Regions from separate parts of the Kluyvera sichuanensis genome, predicted to be linked through region 4. Evidence: predicted binding sites of a transcription regulator. Region 4 holds the regulator's gene; each other region holds the start of a gene.
The links. The regulator CRP, encoded in region 4, controls carbon source genes, mostly activating them, when cyclic AMP is high. The targets are predictions, from matches to a motif close to ATGTGANNNNNNTCACAT.
Positions count from the first base shown of each region.

Region 1: AB2B48_RS19645 (YjcB family protein) is a predicted target of CRP. The motif match lies at 2,901-2,918, and genes of this name have one in related genera.
Region 2: AB2B48_RS08970 (arabinose ABC transporter substrate-binding protein) is a predicted target of CRP. The motif match lies at 2,425-2,442, and genes of this name have one in related genera.
Region 3: msrB (peptide-methionine (R)-S-oxide reductase MsrB) is a predicted target of CRP. The motif match lies at 2,584-2,601, and genes of this name have one in related genera.

Region 1 covers NZ_CP162271.1:4,093,463-4,098,975, forward strand. Annotated here, with positions in the region: gene AB2B48_RS19635 (lytic transglycosylase F) at 34-1,545, opposite strand; gene AB2B48_RS19640 (IclR family transcriptional regulator) at 1,701-2,444, shown strand; gene AB2B48_RS19645 (YjcB family protein) at 2,492-2,773, opposite strand; gene soxS (superoxide response transcriptional regulator SoxS) at 3,026-3,355, opposite strand; gene soxR (redox-sensitive transcriptional activator SoxR) at 3,443-3,901, shown strand; gene AB2B48_RS19660 (NCS2 family permease) at 4,311-5,513, shown strand, end outside.
Region 2 covers NZ_CP162271.1:1,812,862-1,818,374, reverse strand. Annotated here, with positions in the region: gene azuC (stress response protein AzuC) at 88-177, shown strand; gene AB2B48_RS08985 (DUF2766 family protein) at 258-509, shown strand; gene AB2B48_RS08980 (non-heme ferritin-like protein) at 587-1,090, opposite strand; gene AB2B48_RS08975 (DJ-1/PfpI family protein) at 1,723-2,280, shown strand; gene AB2B48_RS08970 (arabinose ABC transporter substrate-binding protein) at 2,583-3,563, shown strand; gene araG (L-arabinose ABC transporter ATP-binding protein AraG) at 3,627-5,141, shown strand; gene araH (arabinose ABC transporter permease AraH) at 5,156-5,513, shown strand, end outside.
Region 3 covers NZ_CP162271.1:745,254-750,766, forward strand. Annotated here, with positions in the region: gene AB2B48_RS03655 (autotransporter outer membrane beta-barrel domain-containing protein) at 1-79, opposite strand, end outside; gene AB2B48_RS03660 (D-hexose-6-phosphate mutarotase) at 413-1,297, opposite strand; gene gapA (glyceraldehyde-3-phosphate dehydrogenase) at 1,382-2,377, opposite strand; gene msrB (peptide-methionine (R)-S-oxide reductase MsrB) at 2,717-3,130, shown strand; gene AB2B48_RS03675 (YeaC family protein) at 3,173-3,451, shown strand; gene AB2B48_RS03680 (aliphatic sulfonate ABC transporter substrate-binding protein) at 3,448-5,376, opposite strand.
Region 4 covers NZ_CP162271.1:3,293,402-3,298,914, forward strand. Annotated here, with positions in the region: gene AB2B48_RS15965 (hydrolase) at 1-460, shown strand, start outside; gene AB2B48_RS15970 (YheU family protein) at 457-675, shown strand; gene AB2B48_RS15975 (phosphoribulokinase) at 741-1,604, shown strand; gene AB2B48_RS15980 (OsmC family protein) at 1,701-2,105, opposite strand; gene crp (cAMP-activated global transcriptional regulator CRP) at 2,410-3,042, shown strand; gene AB2B48_RS15990 (YccS/YhfK family putative transporter) at 3,097-5,172, shown strand; gene AB2B48_RS15995 (bifunctional acetylornithine/succinyldiaminopimelate transaminase) at 5,165-5,513, opposite strand, start outside.

The DNA.
Region 1 (5,513 bases), 800 kb from region 4:
GGCGTTCACGCCGACCCCGGGGAGACCCGGAGCCTACTGCTGCGCCTTATCGCTCGCCGGAATAATCGGCGGCTTCCCGGTCGCCGCCCGCTTGCGGTTGATCTCATCCAGCACCAGCCGATAGGCAATGTAATACTTATAAATATTGCCAACGTAGGTCACCGTCTCCGCACCTATCTTCTCAGCGGCCAGATTCTCGACGTTGCCAAACCAGACGTTCGGATCAAAACCGCGCTTCTGCGTCTCTACCCGTAAACGCGCAATCCGTGCCGGCCCCGCGTTATAAGAGGCAAACGAAAACAGTGCCTTATCCAGCTGTGTCATCGGTTCGTCGCCGTAGTAGCGGTCGATCATCCAGCGCATATACTTCACCCCGGCGTGAATATTGGGGTCGAGCTGTTTGATATCGCCGACCTTCAGCTCCTTGCCAGTTTTCGGCATCACCTGCATCACGCCGATGGCCCCGACGTGGCTGCGCACCGATTGATTTAACCGCGATTCCTGGTAGCCCTGCGCCGCCATCAGCAGCCAGTCAACGTCATAGCGATCGCCATATTTCCTGAACACCTCCACCATTTTCAGAAATTTACGTCGTTCTTTTTCCGCCGCCGCGTTCTTTACGTATTTCGCACTTTTCAGGTAGCGTAGCAGCAGCGTATTGCCCAGCGTGCTGCCCTGGCGGTTCTCTTTCACAAAGCCGTTAAGCTCAGTGAGGAGCTTGGGATTATCTTTGCGCACCGCCCAGGCGATGCTGCCGTTATCGCGCAGCACCACATCCTCATGCACCTGAATTTTGGGGAAGACCTGCTGCCAGAAAACCGCCTTGTGATGATCAACCACCGTCAGCGGGATCAGCCCGGCGTTGAGCATCTCCAGCAGATCTTCATCCTCCAACGCCTCCGGGGCGGCTTTGATGATGACCGGTGGTTTTGCCGCTTTGACGAACTGCGCGTTGAGCGCGGTCAGGCTCTCGTAATAGCTCGACGATTTACGCACAAACACCGTTTTTCCGGAAAGGTCATCCAGGTTGTTAACCTGCGGTGACGCGGGGCCGGAAATCAGCAGCTCCTTGATATCGTTATAGATAGGATCAGTAAAGGCAACCGCCTGCTGGCGGGACGGTGTGATGGTCAGGTTAGCGGCGGCGATATCGCCTTTTCCCTCGTTGAGCGCGGTAAACAGGTTATCGCGGGTCACCGGCACAAAAATAATCCGCACCTTCAGATGCTTCTGCTTAAGCTTCTTATCCTTTGCTAGCTGTGCGTTCAGGCTGCGCTCAAAGGCGGCGAAAATATCGTGCGTCGCGCCGCGCTGCTGTCCTTTGTCGATAAAAAAGAAGGTTTTACTGTAAGTGGTTAAAACGCGAATCACGCGACGGTCAAGCATGCCGGGCAGGTCGCCTTTCCACGGCTGCATGATGCTTTCGATATTCACTTCCAGCGCATCGCTTTGTTCATCCGGTTTGGGGGCGGCATAAGCCGGGGTGGACAGCAGCAGGGCGCTTAAACAGACGGTAATGAGGCGATGAAAAGGGATGGCGTTCATGGTGCGGCACTCCGCAAGGCGCATCCGTCAATTTTAGTAGAAGATGGCTAAAAAACCTGGCAGGAGTATGGCTTTTTCAGGCCGTCGGAGGCCGCTATCTGGTTAGCATCGATGGCAACGGCTACAATGCACATTTTGTGCCATGGAGAGACATAATGACCAGCCTGAATCGGATGCTGTCGGTACTTGACCTGTTCACTGCAGAACGCCCCGTGTGGGAAGCCGACCGTATCGTGGAAGCGCTGGGATGCTCCACGCCCACCGGCTATCGCTACCTGAAAGAGCTGATGCACACTGGCCTGCTGCAGCGCTTTAACGGTGGCTATTATGCGCTGGGGCCACGCATCACCCTGCTGGATTATGTCATCCGCAGCACCGACCCGCTGCTGGCAGCCAGCATCCCGCAGATGCGTGAGCTAGTGAAGCAGACGGGTTGTCATTGCACGCTCTCCAGGCTTGATGGCGATGTGTTTCTCGACCTGCATCACGAGTCCTCGACTCAGGACATTGCGTTGATTTACGGCCGAGGCCGTCCGCGCCCGATGTTTTCCGGCAGCGCGCCAAAAGTGGTTATCGCCAACCAAACCTCGAAGCAGCAGCGTGGGCTGTACGAACGCTTTCGTGAAGAGGTGCTGAGGGCAGGATTAGGCGACACGGAAGAGGCGTTCCTGAAACGGATGCTGCAAATTCGCAAAGCGGGGTGCTACCGGGCGGATGAAGAGTTGGCGGCGGGGGTGTCATCGCTGTCGGTGCCGCTGCGTTTTGCGCCAAAAGAGCACTGCGCCGCGCTGGCGCTGGTCTCATCGACTCAACATTTTGCGCAAAGCAACGTGGGGGAGTGGCAGGACAAACTTAAAAAAGCGGCCCGGCGTATTGCGTTGGCCTTAGACGGGGAATAGCCGCATTCAGACAATAAAAAACCCCGCCGTGGCGGGGTTTTCTGCAATTAATAGAGCGCGACCGGCCATTCTGGCGGCGTCTGGCTCATCACTTCAACCATCACATCTTTGATATTGTTAAAGATAGTGGAAATCTCGACCAGAGTAATCCCTAACAGGCTGGTGGCAAACCAGCAGGCGGCCGCAAGACCCAGCATGCTGCAAATAGCGCCCAGGCCGATGTAGTCGGCTTTACGGAGTTTGATTTTCAGGGTACTAGCAACGAACATCAGCACGGCGCTGGTTAACGGCCAGCGTAACAGCGTAACGCCTGCGGTAAGTGAAAGCATGGGACCTTTTCCTCAGAGATAAACAACAAGCTGCCCTGACAGCACTTGTGTAATGAGGCACTGGGCGCTCTGGCTATCTGAAGGCATTCACAAATTGAGTGAAACAGTGTTTCTGTTTCATCTCGTTATGTGAACTATATCACGTTTGTTGTTTTATTCACCAGAGGTAAACGCAGGATTTTTGTCAATCCAATAACCATCCTGTAAGCATGGGTAAGGCCGCCACACGCGGTGCAGCAGCCTGAATGCGGATTAAGCGGAGATCTGGTGGCGGTAGTCCGTCGGCGTGCGGTCAAACTCGCGGCGGAATACGCGTGAGAAGGTCTGTTGCGAAACGTAGCCGAGATCCATGGCGATATCAAAGATAGGCCGCTGGGTGGTGCGTAGCGCCTCTGCGGCAAGCAGCAGGCGTCGCTGGCGGATGTAGTCACCCAGCGTCTGATGCATCACGGTGCGGAACATTCTTTGCAGATACCACTTCGAGTAGCCGGACTTACGGGCCACGATGTCGATATTAAGCGGTTGATCGATATGTTCATCTATCCATTCAATTAGCGTTTGAATAATTTCCCGATGGGACATAAGGCTCTCCCCGTTGTCTATTTTTGCGTCGATTTCTGTTCTGTCGGCGAGTATAATTCCTCAAGTTAACTTGAGGTAAAGCGGATTATGGAAAAAAAGACGACGCGCATAAAAACGCTGTTATCACCCGGCGAAGTAGCGAAACGAACTGGGGTTGCGGTCTCTGCGTTACATTTTTATGAAAGCAAAGGGCTGATCCACAGCACACGCAACAGTGGCAATCAGCGGCGCTATAAGCGCGACGTGCTGCGCTATGTGGCGATCATTAAAATTGCCCAGCGCCTCGGCATTCCGCTGGCGACTATCGGCGACTCGTTCAGCGTGCTGCCGGAAAACCATACCCTCGGGCCAAAAGACTGGAAGCATCTCACTACCCAGTGGCGCGAAGAGCTGGATAAACGCATTCACGCCATGGAGGCGCTGCGTGACCAGCTTGACGGCTGCATCGGCTGCGGCTGTATGTCGTTGCGCGACTGCCCGCTGCGTAACCCCGGCGATAAACTGGGGGAAGAAGGGACCGGGGCGCGTTTGCTGGAAGAAGAATAATCCTTATGCATTCCTCTCCGGAAAATTGCGACATTTTTGCCATAGAAATGTTGCCGGATTGCGCATGGACGATAACGTTTGCGCATGGGTTGAGCAATTCTTCATCGGCATTCGTTAATTTTCATAAACCAGGGCAAACTTCTGTTGAAAAAAGGGGCATAAAAGCCAGATAATCGTTTGCCTTCAAATTTCGGACGCATCTTACGCCGAAAATGAGCGGGCCAACCTTATCTCGCACACGCCGAGGGTAAGGAATTCCGAATATCGTTTTGTCTGCGCGGAGTTAATCGTTTGCTTTTTTGTGGCTCCCCTATTGCCGCAAGTAGCACATGGAGATGACGCTTAGCTGGAAGTGGATGTTCCACCACGCAGACGAACGAATGATAAAAACTCTCAGGGGATGTTTTCTATGTCTACGCCTTCAGCGCGTACCGGCGGTTCGTTAGACGCCTGGTTTAAAATTTCTGCACGTGGTAGCTCCGTTCGTCAGGAGATTGTCGCCGGTCTCACTACCTTCCTGGCGATGGTTTACTCGGTGATCGTGGTGCCGGGCATGCTGGGTAAAGCCGGTTTCCCACCGGCAGCGGTCTTTGTGGCGACCTGCCTGGTGGCCGGTGTCGGTTCTATCGTGATGGGCCTGTGGGCAAACCTGCCGCTGGCGATCGGCTGTGCAATCTCACTGACCGCCTTCACCGCTTTCAGCCTGGTGCTGGGCCAGCACATCAGTATTCCGGTTGCGCTGGGCGCGGTATTCCTGATGGGTGTACTGTTTACCATCATTTCTGCCTCCGGTATCCGTAGCTGGATTTTGCGCAATCTGCCGCAGGGCATTGCGCACGGTACGGGCATTGGTATCGGCCTGTTCCTGCTGCTGATCGCCGCGAACGGCGTTGGCATGGTAGTGAAAAACCCACTGGACGGCCTGCCGGTTGCGCTGGGTCAGTTCGATAGCTTCCCGGTCATTATGACGCTGGTCGGTCTGGCGATGATCATCGGTCTGGAGAAACTGAAGGTACCGGGCGGCATTCTGCTGACCATCATCGGTGTCTCCATCGTCGGCCTGATTTTCGATCCAAACGTGCACTTCTCCGGCGTGTTCGCCATGCCATCGCTGAGCGATGACAAAGGCAACTCGCTGATCGGCAGCCTTGATATTATGGGCGCGCTGAATCCGGTTGTGCTGCCAAGCGTGCTGGCGCTGGTGATGACCGCGGTGTTTGACGCCACCGGGACTATCCGTGCGGTAGCCGGTCAGGCAAACCTGTTGGATAAAGACGGCCAGATCATCAATGGCGGCAAAGCGCTGACCACTGACTCCCTGAGCAGCGTGTTCTCGGCAGTTGTGGGCGCATCCCCGGCAGCGGTCTATATCGAATCCGCAGCGGGTACGGCGGCAGGCGGTAAAACGGGTTTAACGGCGATCACCGTCGGCATCCTGTTCCTGCTGATTCTGTTCCTCTCTCCGCTCTCTTACCTGGTTCCAGGCTATGCCACCGCACCAGCGCTGATGTACGTCGGCCTGCTGATGCTGAGCAACGTGGCGCGCATCGACTTTAACGACTTTGTTGACGCGATGTCCGGGCTTATCACCGCTGTGATGATCGTGCTGACC
Region 2 (5,513 bases), 1.5 Mb from region 4:
AACTCTCAAAATGGTTGATTTTTGTGATGGCGGTCATATTATGTGCGTAAAGACAATAACACCTGCATAACAAACCGGAGCATCAACATGAAACAGCGCATGCGTAAAATCCTCAAAAGCATGTTTGAGAACTACTGCAAAACTTTCAAAGACGTACCGCCAGGCGCTATGTTCTGATAAAAAAACCTGCCACGGCAGGTTTTTTTATCTTCTGCGAAAGTAGGTTACTATTACGCTCCGCAAAATAGGAGCAAAAAATGTCTCAGAACCTGACCCCGAACGATGAACTGGTATCCGATGTCGTGGCCTGCCAGCTCGTTATCAAACAGATCCTCGACGTTATTGACGTTATCGCCCCGGTTGAAGTCCGTGAAAAAATGGCGAGCCAGCTGAAAACCATCGATTTTACCACCCATCCGGCAGGGGCCGACCCGGTGACGATGCGTGCGATTCAGAAAGCGATTGCGCTGATTGAGCTGAAGTTTACGCCGCAGGACGCAACGCACTAATACGCGGTGAGGTATCAGGGCAGAGCGCCCTGAATACGCCTGAAATAAGGGCGGCGATCCCGCCCTTATGAATTCAATTAATGGTGCTGTTGAGAAACAATATTCAGCAGATGCTGATCGGTTTGCTGAATACACAGGCCCGCTTTACGCGCGCTGCGAACTTCATCCAGAATTGTCTTCAGCAAGATACCATCCTGTTCCTGTTCTTCTTCCAGTGCGTTCAGGAAACTCAGGGTGCTATCGTCATGAAGCACTTTCGCTTGTTCAGTTAATTCTGACAACGTAGACGCACGCTGGTGGTGGTCTTCGAGAGTTTTAAGGAAAAGATCTTCGAGGGTGGCACATTTATCTTCGCAAGTTTCAAAAGCCTTAACCACCGGATAAGCGCCAGATTTCTTCATATAATCGAACACCCGCATCATCTGCGTTACGCTGGACTGTGCCCGTGAACGTAGAAACGTCGCGGTTCCATTCAGCCGATGTTCTGAGCACCACTCGCTCAAACGCAAATAATGATTAGATGCAGAAAATTCAAGATTCATCTGTGCATTAAGCTTTTGAACCATTCCTGGAACTGCCATACAAATATCCTTATTACTGGTAGGAACGACACGCGTGACATCGCATAGTGCGTAATAGCTGCCAACCATGCGCTATTTCCGCGTTTGAGTGTGACTACATATTACCTGTAGTCCTTGCGTCCGACCGGGGGATATAATATCGCCCGGTCGAATAAAAGAATACTCTTAGTATGGATATAAGAAAAGTCTCACGAACTGCTTTTTACGTTTCGTTACAACCTATATTGTGAATAACTAACAAGGAAAGAAGACATTCTCGTAACGCTATGATTAATAGTGGATATAACGAATATGTATATTCTCTGTAAGGCTTTGTTAACATAAGAGATTGCTATTGCAACGTATGCACTTAAAAGTGTGATCGTGATCTTGTTTTTATTGCTGCATTCGGTAATAACGAATGAAATACGTATTATTTACTATGAATGGCATTTTACGAATAATAAATGCTAACTAAATCGCGTATTTTCAGATGGCTGTATTAAATATCAGAATGATGTTCAATTTGTTTTAGATCATTTTTGGTATTAGCAGGCTAGAGGATTATGTTCTCGGTAATAAAAACTACGTAAAGTCCTTCCCGTTTCGTCGCTTCAGGGAAGACTCGTTGATTTCAAATGACAGGAGTTAAAATGAAACAGGTTGCTGTACTGCTGGCCCCAGGCTTTGAAGAAGGGGAAGCGATTGTCACTATCGATATTCTGCGCCGTTTGCACATCGGCGTTGAACTGGTATCGTGCGCCGAATCTCGCGCGGTAGTGAGCTATCACGATATTCCGATGGTCGCTGATGCGACGCTGGCAGAACGTCTCGATACGCTGTATGACGCGGTGGTTCTGCCGGGCGGCCCACAGGGAAGCGTGAATCTGGCGGCGAATAAAGACGTGGTTAAATTTGTCGCCGCTCACGATGCGACCGGCAAACTGATCTGCCCAATCTGCTCAGCGGCAGCACGTGTATTAGCAGGTAACGATCTGCTGAAGGGGCGTCGTTACGTCTGCTCCGGTGATTTATGGCAGGACGTCAAAAACGGCGAATACGTTGATGCGCCGGTTGTGGAAGATGGCAACCTGATCAGCGGCAAAGGCTTCGGTCACGTCTTTGATTTCGCCTTTACCGTTTCGGCCCGCCTGCTGGGTGATGAAGCGCCGGTGCGCGATCACGCCGAGCATATCTATTACCGTTGGTAATACTGCGCGAATTCCGCCTAAAGGGATATTCCCGCTGCTGATATAGAGATATCTGCTATTCCCCCGCGTGAATTGTCTGACAATTCACGCGTCTTATATGTACTTATTTGCTGAATATATGCATCACTTTACTGTAATTCTGCCGTGTGATGCCGCTCTCTTCTGCAAAGCCAATTCCTGGCTATTAATGTTTCAACAACGTTAACGCTGTTAATAAAACAGCTAATACATTGTTTTATGTCTAATTTAAATCACCTATTTGATTTTCCCTACATAAAAGAACATTAAGGCTGGAGTTAACCATGCACAAATTTACCAAAGCGCTGGCGGCCATTGGTCTGGCAGCGGTTATGTCACAATCGGCTATGGCCGAAAATCTCAAGCTCGGTTTTTTAGTGAAGCAACCGGAGGAACCCTGGTTCCAGACGGAATGGAAGTTTGCCGATAAGGCCGGTAAAGACCTCGGCTTTGACGTGATTAAAATTGCCGTGCCGGACGGAGAGAAAACGCTGAATGCGATCGACAGCCTGGCGGCCAGCGGGGCGAAAGGCTTCGTTATCTGTACGCCGGACCCAAAATTGGGGCCAGCCATCGTAGCGAAGGCGCGCGGTTATGACATGAAGGTGATTACCGTCGATGACCAGTTCGTCAATGCCAAAGGCAAACCGATGGAAGATGTGCCGCTGGTGATGATGGCCGCCAGTGAAATCGGCGCGCGTCAGGGGCAGGAACTCTATAAAGAGATGCAAAAGCGCGGCTGGGATGTCAAAACCACCGGCGTGATGGCGATTACCGCCAACGAACTGGATACGGCGCGTCGTCGTACCACCGGCTCAATGGATGCCCTGAAAGCCGCGGGCTTCCCGGAAAAACAGATCTATCAGGTCCCAACCAAATCTAACGATATCCCTGGCGCTTTCGATGCTGGTAACTCCCTGCTGGTACAGCATCCGGAAGTGAAACAGTGGCTGATTATCGGGATGAACGACAACACCGTGCTGGGCGGCGTCCGCGCGACGGAAGGCCAGGGCTTTAAAGCGGCGAACGTCATTGGTATCGGTATTAACGGCGTCGATGCGGTGAACGAACTGTCAAAAGCGCAGGCGACCGGCTTCTTTGGCTCACTGCTGCCAAGCCCGGATATCCACGGCTATAAGACCAGTGAACTGCTCTACAACTGGGTACAGAAAGGCGCGGAACCACCGAAATTTACCGCGGTGACCGACGTGGTGCTGATTACTCGCGATAACTTCAAAGAAGAGTTGGCGAAAAAAGGCCTCTGAGTCCTGATAGCGCTCCCTTCGCAACGGCGGAGGGAGACGAGTTGTGTCATTGTGGAGGTTGCGATGCAACAGTCGACCCCTTATCTCTCTTTCCGCGGTATCAGTAAAACCTTCCCCGGCGTTAAGGCGCTGTCCGACATTAGCTTCGATTGCTATAGCGGCCAGGTGCATGCGTTGATGGGGGAGAACGGTGCCGGAAAATCGACGCTGCTGAAAATTCTCAGCGGCAACTACGCGCCGACCTCCGGGTCTTTGCTGCTGCGCGGAGAAGAGATTTCTTTTGCCGATACCACTGCGGCGCTGAACGCAGGTATCGCCATTATTTACCAGGAACTGCATCTCGTCCCGGAAATGACCGTGGCGGAAAATATCTACCTTGGGCAATTGCCGAGCCGAGGCGGCTTCGTTAATCGCTCACTCTTAAACTATGAAGCGCGTCTGCAGCTGGAGCATCTGGGGCTGGATATTGACCCTGATACCCCGTTGAAATATCTCTCCATCGGCCAGTGGCAGATGGTGGAGATTGCCAAGGCGCTGGCGCGTAACGCCAAGGTTATCGCCTTTGATGAACCCACCAGTTCGCTCTCGGCGCGTGAGATCGACAACCTGTTTCGGGTGATCCGCGAGCTGCGCAAAGAGGGGCGGGTGATCGTCTATGTCTCCCACCGTATGGAGGAGATCTTTGCGCTTAGCGATGCGATAACCGTGTTTAAAGATGGCCGTTATGTTTGCACCTTTGATGATATGCAGACGGTAAGCCACGACCGATTGGTGCAGGCGATGGTCGGGCGCGAAATCGGCGATATCTACGGCTGGCAGCCGCGTGAATATGGCGAAGTGCGTCTGCGTCTCGAGCAGGTTAAAGCGCCGGGCGTGCGTACGCCAATATCGCTGGCGGTACGCAGCGGTGAAATCGTCGGTCTGTTCGGTCTGGTGGGGGCTGGGCGAAGTGAACTGATGAAGGGGATCTTCGGCGGCACCCGCTTGAGCGGCGGGCAGATTTACATTGATGGTCAACCGGTGACGATTGATAAGCCCGCGCAGGCGATTCGCGCCGGGATGATGCTGTGCCCGGAAGACCGTAAAGCCGAAGGGATTATTCCCGTTCATTCGGTGCGCGATAACATCAACATCAGCGCCCGGCGTAAACACATCCACGCTGGCTGCGTTATCAACAATGGCTGGGAAGCGACCAACGCCGATCACCATATTCAATCGCTCAATATCAAAACGCCCGGTGCCCAGCAGCTGATTATGAACCTCTCCGGAGGCAATCAGCAGAAGGCGATCCTGGGTCGTTGGTTATCCGAGGATATGAAGGTCATTCTGCTCGATGAGCCGACGCGCGGTATCGACGTAGGGGCCAAGCATGAAATTTATAACGTGATTTACGCGCTGGCAGCCTCCGGCGTGGCGGTGCTCTTTGCCTCCAGCGACCTGCCGGAAGTATTGGGCGTGGCCGACCGCATCCTGGTGATGCGGGAAGGGGAAATATCCGGGGAGCTGCTGCACGACAGCGCTAATGAACAACAGGCGTTAAGCCTGGCGATGCCTAAAGTCGGTCAGGCGCTTGCCTGAGGAAGGAGGTTACGATGTCATCTGTTACTACACCGGGCGCGCGCCGCACGTCGCTGAGCTTTGGCCGTATCTGGGATCAGTACGGCATGCTGGTGGTCTTTGCCGTGCTGTTTATCTGCTGCGCTATTTTTGTGCCTAACTTTGCCTCCTTCATCAACATGAAGGGGCTGGGGCTGGCGATTTCGATGTCGGGTATGGTGGCCTGCGGGATGCTGTTCTGCCTGGCCTCTGGCGATTTTGACCTGTCGGTTGCCTCGGTTATTGCCTGCGCGGGGGTAACCACGGCGGTGGTGATTAATCTCAGCGAAAGCCTGTGGATTGGCGTTTTTGCCGGTCTGTTGCTGGGGGCGCTTAGCGGTCTGGTCAACGGTT
Region 3 (5,513 bases), 2.5 Mb from region 4:
GCGTCAGGGCATAGAGCGCAAGCCCCATGGTGAGGGCCAGGGTGCTACGCCGAAAAGGAAGCGTGTGAAAAACAGGCATGATTATCCTCGACAAAAAACAAAATAATGTTGTTAAGCGCTGCGGGGCTGACGGTGAATCAGACATGCAAACATCGAAATGCCGCACAGTAGATAAGGGAATGAGAGTGAGGTTTATCTGGATGAATATTGTGACTATTTAAAAATTACTAGTGTATTTTTGTTGTGAGGTAAGAATATCACCTAATAATAATCCTATTTCAGGATGTTTCAGTCTGCTTGATCCAGGTGATGTTACCGGTAACTTTATTGGATTAAATAAGTTCGTTGATGCGTGGTAGAAGAAAAGCGCCGGGCAATGTGCTATTGCCCGGCGAGAGATAGGGGGAGGGAATTAGCGTTTAACGACGCGGATGGTCTGGCTCAGGCGAGCCGGTTTTTCTTCGGTGGCTTTCTGCGTTGCGCTGGCGCAGGCAGTTTCGACACAGACGAAGGTTTTGTAACCATCATCCGGCATATCGGCCATGCTGACGGACAGCGCTGGGCCTGGGTTCCAGCCAACGACGTTGACGTGGTGGTGGTGGATGACGTCGATGGTACGGTTCAGAGAAGTATCGCTGATCACGCTGCATGCTTCCGGGTTCAGGTACACGCGGTCGGTACGATCCGGGAAGGTCTGAACGCCGTCGCTCAATTCGCCAATTTCAGCGTTCTGCACTTTGTCGATATAACGGTCGCCGAGGCCGCTGACTTTCACTGCGTGAATATCGCCAACGTTGAAGTAGGTGTGCAGCGCAGTGGTGGTTTCGAACTCACCGTGCGCTTCCAGTTCCATCTCGCAGGTTTTACCCAGCTTGAAGCGAGCGAGCAGGGTGAACTCGTGCGGCCAGTATTGACGGGTTGCATCGCTGCTTTTCAGTTCGAAGGTCAGCACTACGCCGTTGTCGTCTTCGTTATGGGCTTTCAGCTCCCACGGCAGATTACGAGCAAAGCCGTGCGCCGGGAAACCTTGTTGAGCTGCTGGGCCAAACCATGGCCAGCAGATTGGTACGCCGCCGCGCAGCGCCACGCCGTCTTTGAACGGAGTGTTGTTGCTCAGCCACAGTACTTCTTCTTCGCCCGCTGGTTTCCAGGAGAGCAGGTGCGCGCCCTGGAAGGCGAGGGAGGCTTTCACTTTTGGGTGGTCTACAACGATAAGCTCCAGCTCATCAAGCTGACGACGGGAGAGGACAGGGGTAAGCTGTTCAATGACCGGGAGAGCGAAAATTGTGTTAATCATGATGCAATCCTTGGTGTTTTAAGATTTTTGGCCATAAAAAAAGGCGACCGAAGTCGCCTTTTTGGATCAGATTCTCATCTCAACTTATTTGGAGATGTGAGCGATCAGGTCCAGTACTTTGTTAGAGTAACCAGTTTCGTTGTCGTACCAGGAAACCAGTTTAACGAAGTTGTCGTTCAGAGCGATACCCGCTTTAGCATCGAATACGGAAGTGCAAACTTCACCGTTGAAATCGGTAGATACAACGTCGTCTTCGGTGTAGCCCAGAACGCCTTTCATTGCGCCTTCGGAAGCAGCTTTGATTGCTTTCTTAATTTCTTCATAAGAAGCAGCTTTTTCCAGACGAACGGTCAGGTCAACTACGGACACGTTAGGGGTTGGAACGCGGAACGCCATACCAGTCAGTTTGCCATTCAGTTCTGGCAGTACTTTACCTACTGCTTTAGCAGCACCGGTAGAGGATGGGATGATGTTCTGAGCTGCGCCGCGGCCGCCGCGCCAGTCTTTGTGAGACGGGCCATCAACGGTTTTCTGAGTAGCGGTGGTCGCGTGAACAGTAGTCATCAGACCTTCGATGATGCCGAAGTTGTCGTTGATAACTTTAGCCAGCGGTGCCAGGCAGTTGGTGGTGCAGGATGCGTTAGAAACGATGTCCTGGCCTTCGTATTTGTCAAAGTTAGCGCCTTTAACAAACATAGGGGTGTTGTCTTTGGAAGGACCAGTCAGAACAACTTTTTTCGCGCCAGCAGCAATGTGCTTACGAGCGGTTTCGTCAGTCAGGAACAGACCAGTTGCTTCAGCAACAACGTCAACGCCTGCTTCGTTCCACTTCAGGTTAGCCGGATCACGCTCAGCGGTAACACGGATTTTTTTACCGTTAACGATCAGATGACCGTCTTTCACTTCAACGGTACCGTTGAAACGGCCGTGAGTGGAGTCATATTTCAGCATGTAAGCCATGTAGTCTGCGTCTAACAGATCGTTGATTGCAACGATCTCGATGTCAGAACGTTCCTGAGCAGCACGGAAAACAATGCGACCGATACGGCCAAAACCGTTGATACCTACTTTGATAGTCATATATTCCACCAGCTATTTGTTAGTGAATAAAAGGTTGCCTGTAAAATTACAAAAACCTTACGCAGCGTCAAGCGGAATCGTGTCAATCATTGCGACAAATCAATCCTCTGCCTAAGCTTTGGTCGACTGACGTGTCTCACTCTTCCTATGAGCTTGAAACCACATGAGGGCGGCGCCGGGGATTTTAAAGGGCGCAGAAGATAAAAATGTGATTTAAGTCACAATTACCCGGCTGCCTTTTCACGCCGATTAAGTTTAGAACAAAAGTTCAGGCTTCATTGTTAATGTTTTGTTAGAATCGTCTGGCGAATGTATTTTTCATAGTGAGATGTGAGCAAAATGGTGAAGAAACCCACCCCAGAAGAACTGAAAAATACCCTCAGTGAAATGCAGTTCTATGTCACCCAGAAACATGGCACAGAACCGCCGTTTACCGGGCGTTTACTGCACAACAAGCGCGATGGGATTTACCACTGCCTGGTGTGTGACGCGCCGTTATTTCATTCCCAAAGCAAGTTTGATTCTGGATGCGGCTGGCCGAGTTTTTATGAGCCGGTGAGCGATACGGCCATCCGTTATCTCAATGATTACTCCCACGGCATGCAACGTACTGAAATCCGTTGTGGAAATTGCGACGCGCACCTTGGGCACGTTTTCCCTGACGGTCCGCAGCCGACTGGCGAACGTTTTTGCGTCAACTCGGCGTCGCTGAGCTTCACGGATGACGAAAACGGCGATGCCACTAAGGGTTGAAGAAACGATTCAGCAAATTATTCCTGAAAAAAGGAGCGGGGCATGAGTATTGAGCAAATGATCGAGACGATGACGCCGGAAATTTACCAGCGTCTCGCCACTGCGGTGGAGCTGGGAAAATGGCCTGACGGCGTGGCGTTAACCGCGGAACAGAAAGAGAACTGTTTACAGCTGGTGATGCTCTGGCAGTCACGCAACAACCAAGATGCTCAGCATATGACCATCGATACCCAGGGCCAAATGGTGATGAAGAGCAAGCAGCAGTTGAAAGAGGACTTCGGCATTGCACCGAAGCCCATCGCTACCTTCAAACAGCATTAAGCCGCCGCCCACGGTTCAATCAGCCGCGCTTTGGCATACCAGAGCGCTTCTCTGACCGCCACGGGCCTGTTCAGCAGGCCCAGTGCGTAGAAGCGGTCAGCGATGGTCTGCTGCGCGCGTATTGCCTGCATATCCATCTCACGGGTCTGATGGCTACGTCGCGCCAGCGCGCAGGCCAGCGATCCGGTATCCAGCCCCAGCTCACTCGCCAACAGCTGTGCCGCTTCATGACGATGACGGTCGATAAACCTGCCGGTTTTCACCAGCGCCGCCACGATCCCGGCGATGATCTCTTCGTTATGCTGCGCGTACTGACGACGGGTAATATAAAACTGATGGTTATTGACCCGTCCTTCGCCGGTCGCCAGCACCCGTAGCGTGCCGCTGCGTTCCGCCGCGCTCAGTACCGGGTCCCACATCATCCACGCGTCTGCCGCCAGGTAGTCGCTGGCGGTTAGAGGATACTTGGGCGGCGCGTAGACCACTTTCACGTCGTCCAGCCCCAGCCCGGCCTCTTCCAGAATCTGTACCAGCAGCCAGTGCACGTTGGAACCTTTGTTCAGCGCAATGCGTTTGCCTTTGAGCTGCTCCGGCGAGCGGATATCGCTGTCATGCGGCACCACCATCGCGACGCTGCGTGGGGCAGGAGGCTCCCAGGCGACGTACAGCAGCGAGTTGTCCTTCGCCTGGGCGAAAATTGGCGGCGCTTCGCCAGTGGTACCAAAATCTATCTCATCATTACCCAGCGCCTGCAGTAGCTGCGGGCCTGCGGGATATTCACTCCACAGCACGTTCACCCCTAAATCAGCAAACGACTGTTCCAGCAGCTGACGCGCTTTCAGCACGCCAAGATTGCCAAAGCGCTGGTAGCCAATACGCAACTCGCGTTCGCGCGGGGCAGGCGGCGGCAGCTCGCCGGGTTTACGCCGCTGCTTAATCACCCCCAGATGCGCCAACTGTGTACGCAGCGTGTGACGGCTCATGCCGAGCAACGAGGCCGCCTGGCTTTGGTTGTTGTCACTTTGACTCATGGCGGTGTGGATCATCGCCCGCAGCATACGGTCGTACAGCGCGCCGCTGTGCGTCTGAAGCTGACGGTGCATAAAGGCCGTCAGCTCATCGCTCTCTTCCTGCGCAGGCTGGGGGGATGACGTGGCTGGCGTAAGCCGCAGATGTTCCGGCAGTAGCCATAAATCGGGGTTCAGCAATACCGCATTATGCAGCGTGTTTTCCAGCTCGCGGATATTACCCGGCCAGGGATAGTCCAGCATCATTGCCAGCGTTTCCGGGGCAATTTTCTGCTCGGTGCGCCCGAGTCGACGGGCATAGCGCTGGATAAAGTGATCGGCCAGCACCGGGATATCCTGTTTTCGCTGGCGCAGCGGCGGCAGGTTAACGGCGGCGATGTTCAGGCGATAAAAGAGATCCTCACGAAAGCGCCGTTCCTGAATGGCGCGCTGAAGATCGACATGCGTCGCCGCAATCACCCGGACGTTGATACGAACGGGCTTATGCGATCCGACGCGGGTAATTTCCCGTTCCTGAAGGACGCGCAGTAGCTTGACCTGTAGCGCCGGGCTCAGCTCACCAATTTCATCGAGCAGCAGGGTGCCGCCCTCTGCCGCCTCAAACCAGCCCTGATGGCGGTGCGTCGCGCCGCTGAACGCGCCTTTTTCATGACCGAACAGTTCTGACTCTGCTAGCGACTCGGTTAACGCCCCGCAGTTCACCGCCAGAAACGGCGCGTTGGCGCGCGGGCTATGACGATGCAGATAGCGCGCCACCACCTCTTTACCGGTGCCGGTTTCGCCGATGATAAGTACCGTGGCGTCGGTTGGGGCGAGCCGATTGAGCACCTTCTGAAAGGCCTGTGAAGCGGGGTCAACCAGCTCCGGGCCTGATGATGTGAGTTCTGCGTTGAGCATGGTGAGCCTCCAGCTAATTCCTGTCTGGACGGTATCTTTTGCGCGCTGAATTTGCCAGAGGGGGGAAGGCGGGATTTGTCGCCATTGCAGCAACTTTTGCCGATGCGGTGTTGCATTTGCAACAACCTTGTTGTGAA
Region 4 (5,513 bases):
CAGCTACCATATGGATAAAGGCTTCTCGCGAGTCTATCAGCGCTACCTACTGAACCTGCTGAAAGGCAACGCCGCCCGTAAGCTTAAAGCCTATCCCGGCTCGCTGCCGGTGGATCTGCGTCAGCTGAAAAGCATGCGCCGCATCCGCGAGTTCGACGATTCGATCACCTCGAAGATCCACGGCTTCGCCGACGCGATCGATTACTACCGTCAATGTAGTGCGATGCCGATCTTAAGCAAAATCACCAAGCCGACGCTGATCATCCACTCAAAAGACGATCCGTTTATGGACCATCACTCTATTCCTGCCCAGGAAGAGTTGCCGGATAACGTCGTCTACCAGCTTACTGAGTACGGCGGCCATGTCGGGTTTATCGGCGGTACCCTGCGTCACCCGGAAATGTGGCTGGAAAAACGCATCCCCGACTGGCTGATGCCGTGGCTAGGAGCAAAAGCATGATGATTCCCTGGCAGGATATCGACCCGGAGACGCTGGATAATCTGATTGAAAGCTTTGTCTTGCGCGAAGGCACTGATTATGGTGAATATGAACGTTCACTTGCGCAAAAGGTCGCCGACGTCAAACACCAGCTACAAACAGGCGAAGCGGTGCTGGTCTGGTCTGAGCTTCACGAGACCGTCAACATCATGCCCCGTAACCAATTTCGCGGTTAACTATACTCTAACGATAGGGAGCGTTTTACCCGCTTCCGTTGTCGTCTGTTCAGGGAGTTATTCGCATGTCTGCCAAACATCCGGTCATTGCCGTTACCGGCTCCAGCGGAGCAGGAACCACCACCACCAGCCTCGCGTTTCGTAAAATCTTTGCTCAGCTCAACCTGCGCGCGGCGGAAGTCGAAGGCGACAGCTTTCACCGCTATACCCGTCCGGAAATGGATATGGCTATCCGCAAGGCCCGTGACCTTGGCCGCCATATCAGCTACTTCGGCCCGGATGCCAACGACTTTGGCCTGCTGGAACAGACCTTTCGCGACTACGGCCTGAACGGGCAAGGGAAATCGCGTAAATACCTGCATACCTACGACGAGGCGGTGCCGTGGAACCAGGTGCCCGGTACGTTTACGCCGTGGCAGCCGCTGCCGGAACCGACCGATGTGCTGTTCTATGAAGGACTGCACGGTGGCGTCGTTACCCCGCAGCACGATGTGGCTCGCCATGTTGATCTGTTGGTCGGCGTGGTACCGATTGTTAACCTGGAGTGGATTCAGAAGATGATCCGCGACACCAGCGAGCGCGGTCACTCTCGTGAGGCAGTGATGGATTCGGTGGTGCGGTCGATGGAAGACTACATCAACTTCATTACCCCGCAGTTCTCCCGCACTCATATCAACTTCCAGCGCGTGCCGACGGTCGACACCTCTAACCCATTTGCGGCCAAAAGCATTCCGTCGCTGGACGAGAGTTTCGTGGTGATTCACTTCCGTAATCTCGACCACATCGACTACCCGTGGCTACTGGCCATGTTGCAGGGTTCATTTATCTCGCATATGAATACGCTGGTCGTTCCCGGTGGGAAGATGGGGCTGGCGATGGAATTAATCATGACGCCGCTGGTGCAGCGTCTGATGGAAGGTCGGAACTAGCATCAAGACCAGGTAGCCCGGACGAGGCGCGCGAGCACCGACGCCGGGAATGGCCCCGGCGTTACTACGTTCGGCCGGGCTACGTCTGGCATGTAATCAGCCTTCAATCACTTCGTAAGAGTGAGTGATGTTCACCGCTTTTTCGAGCATCAGCGCAACCGAGCAGTATTTCTCAGCAGAGAGATCGACCGCACGCGATACCGCCGCATCCTTCAACGCTTTACCGGTGACGATAAAGTGCAGGTTGATGTGCGTAAACAGACGCGGGGCTTCTTCACGACGCTCGGAGGTGAGCTTCACTTCGCAGTCGGTCACGTCATTGCGACCTTTTTGCAGGATGGAGACCACGTCAATCGCGCTGCAACCGCCGGCGGCCATCAGCACCACTTCCATCGGGCTTGGCGCTTTATCGCCAGAGTTACCGTCCATCAAAATTTGGTGGCCTGAAGCTGACTCACCGAGGAAGGTTAACCCCTCAACCCATTTCACACGCGCTTGCATAATATTTAACTCCCAGGTTGCAATTTTCTTCTCAGATTACGCGCACATAACAATTCTCGCAATGGAAGGCGATCGACGTCATGCTGAAGCGAGACACCAGGAGACACACGGCAAAAGCTATGCTAAAACAGTCAGGATGCTACGGTAATACATAAACGTACTGCATGTATGCAGAGGACATCACATTACAGGCTGCGACCCTATTCGACAGCCGACTTCCCAGGTAACGGGAAGGATACTATTGCAACCAGTGGCTGCAATGTTTTTGCCGCTGGGAAGAGCTTATAACAGAGGATAACCGCGCATGGTGCTTGGCAAACCGCAAACAGACCCTACTCTCGAATGGTTCTTGTCTCATTGCCATATTCATAAGTACCCATCGAAGAGCACGCTGATTCACCAGGGTGAAAAAGCAGAGACGCTGTATTACATCGTAAAAGGCTCCGTGGCTGTACTCATCAAGGACGAAGAAGGCAAAGAGATGATCCTCTCTTACCTCAACCAGGGCGATTTTATCGGCGAGCTGGGTCTGTTCGAAGAAGGCCAGGAACGCAGCGCATGGGTACGAGCAAAAACCGCTTGTGAAGTTGCTGAAATCTCTTATAAAAAATTCCGTCAGCTGATCCAGGTTAACCCGGACATTCTGATGCGTCTCTCTTCTCAGATGGCGCGTCGTCTGCAGGTCACTTCCGAAAAAGTCGGTAACCTGGCCTTCCTGGACGTTACCGGTCGTATCGCACAGACCCTGCTGAACCTGGCAAAACAGCCTGATGCGATGACCCACCCAGACGGTATGCAGATTAAAATCACCCGTCAGGAAATCGGTCAGATCGTTGGCTGCTCCCGTGAAACCGTGGGCCGTATTCTGAAAATGCTGGAAGATCAGAACCTGATCTCCGCGCACGGCAAAACCATTGTCGTTTACGGTACCCGCTAATCCGGCCCAAAATGGCGTATTGTGAAAGCAATACGCCATTTTTGTTTTCCCCCTATGTGGCGCAGGCTGATTTACCACCCGGAAGTCAACTATGCACTGCGGCAAACGCTGGTGTTATGCCTGCCGGTTGCCATCGGGCTGCTTCTCGGCCACCTCCAGCAAGGTCTGCTGTTCTCCTTAGTGCCCGCCTGCTGCAATATCGCTGGCCTCGACACGCCGCATAAACGCTTTTTTAAGCGCCTGATTATTGGCGGCTGCCTGTTTGCTGGCTGTAGCCTTGCCGTACAGCTGCTGCTGGAACACGACATTTCCCTACCGTTGATTCTCACCGGGCTGGCGCTGCTGCTGGGCGTCACGGCGGAAATCAGCGCGCTGCACGGGCGGCTGCTGCCTGCCTCGCTGATTGCTTCCATCTTTACCCTAAGCCTGGCGGGTAATATGCCCATCTGGGAGCCATTGCTGCTCTACGCGCTGGGCACGCTCTGGTACGGGCTGTTTAACTGGTGGTGGTTCTGGATGTGGCGCGAACAGCCGCTGCGGGAATCGCTGAGCCTGCTCTATCGCCAGCTTGCCGAATACTGCGAGGCTAAATATAGCCTGCTGACCCAGCACACCGACCCGAGCACCGCGCTGCCGCCGCTGCTGACTCGCCAGCAGAAAGTGGTGGATCTGATTTCCCAATGCTATCAGCAGTTGCACATGCTTGCGGCTAACCAGCACAACGACTACAAGCGCCTGCTGCGCGCCTTCCAGGTGGGGCTCGATTTACAGGAGCATATCTCCGTCAGCCTGCACCAACCGGAAGAGGTACAAAAGCTGGTTGAACGCAGCCACGCCGAAGCGGTGATCCGCTGGAACGCCCAGACCGTCGCGGCACGCCTGAGGGTACTGGCAGACGATATTCTCTATCACCGCTACCCGACTCGCTTCAATATGGATAAGCAGATCGGCGCGCTGGAAAAAATTGCCGACCAGCATCCGGATAACCCGGTCGGCCAGTTCTGCGCCTGGCACTTCAGCCGTATCGCCCGCGTGCTGCGCTCCCAGCGACCGCTCTACCCGCGTGACCTGATGGCCGATAAACAGCGCCGCCTGCCGCTATTCCCGGCGCTTAAAAACTACCTGTCGCTGAAATCCCCGGCCCTGCGCAACGCCGCCCGGCTCAGCGTGATGCTGAGCATCGCCAGCCTGATGGGCGCAGCGCTGCACCTACCGAAGCCTTACTGGATCCTGATGACGGTGCTGCTGGTCACGCAGAACGGCTACGGCGCAACCCGCGTACGTATATTCCACCGCGCGGCGGGCACGCTGGCGGGGCTGGTGATTGCCGCCGTCGTCCTGCACTTCCATGCGCCGGAAGGGCTGGCGCTGACAGGCATGCTTATCGTCACGCTGGGGAGTTACCTGATCATCCGTCGCCACTACGGCTGGGCCACCGTTGGCTTTACTATCACTGCCGTGTATACCCTGCAGATTCTGACGCTGAACGGCGAGCAGTTCATCGTCGCCCGCTTTATCGACACCATCATCGGCTGCCTGATTGCCTTTGGCGGCATGATCTGGCTCTGGCCACAGTGGCAAAGCGGCCAGCTGCGGCAAAACGCTCAGGCGGCGCTGGAGGCAGACCAGGAGGCCATTCGTCTCATCTTAAGCCCCGACCCGCAGGCACCGAAGCTTGCCTACCAGCGGATGCGCGTCAACCAGGCACACAACACGCTCTTCAACACGCTGAATCAGGCCATGCAGGAGCCGGGCTTCAACTCGCGTTATCTGGCAGATATGAAGCTGTGGGTCACCCATAGTCAGTTTATCGTCGAGCACATTAATGCCATGACCACGCTGGCGCGCGAGCACAATATGCTGACGCCGGATCTGGCGCAGCAGTATCTGGAATCCTGTGAGGTTGCCCTTCAGCGCTGTCAGCAGCGTCTGGAGTACGATGAGGCGGGAAGTAGCGGTGAAGTGAATATTATGGAGTCGCCGGACGCGCTGTCCCACGGGCCGTTAAGCACCATGGAACAGCATCTTCAGCGTATTCTGGGGCATCTGAGCACCATGCACACCATCTCGTCGGTGGCCTGGCGACAGCGCCCCCGTCATGGCGGCTGGTTAAAACGACGGGCTAGCTAACGATTTTAGCGACCGCCTGAGCGAAGCGCTGCATCCCTTCGTCGATATCCGCCTCTTCCACCACCAGCGATGGCGCAAAGCGCATCACATCCGGCCCTGCGTTCAGTACCATCACGCCAACGTCCGCCGCCGCGTAGAGGAAATCACGCGCCCGGCCTTTGTATTTCTCGTTCAGCGCCGCGCCAATCAGCAACCCCATACCGCGCACATCGCTAAAGACATCGTACTTCGCGTTGATCTGCTGCAGATGCTGCACAAAGCGCTCGCGTTTGGCATTTACGCCGTTCAGCACTTCTGGGGTGTTGATAATATCGAATGCCGCACCCGCTACCGCACAGGCC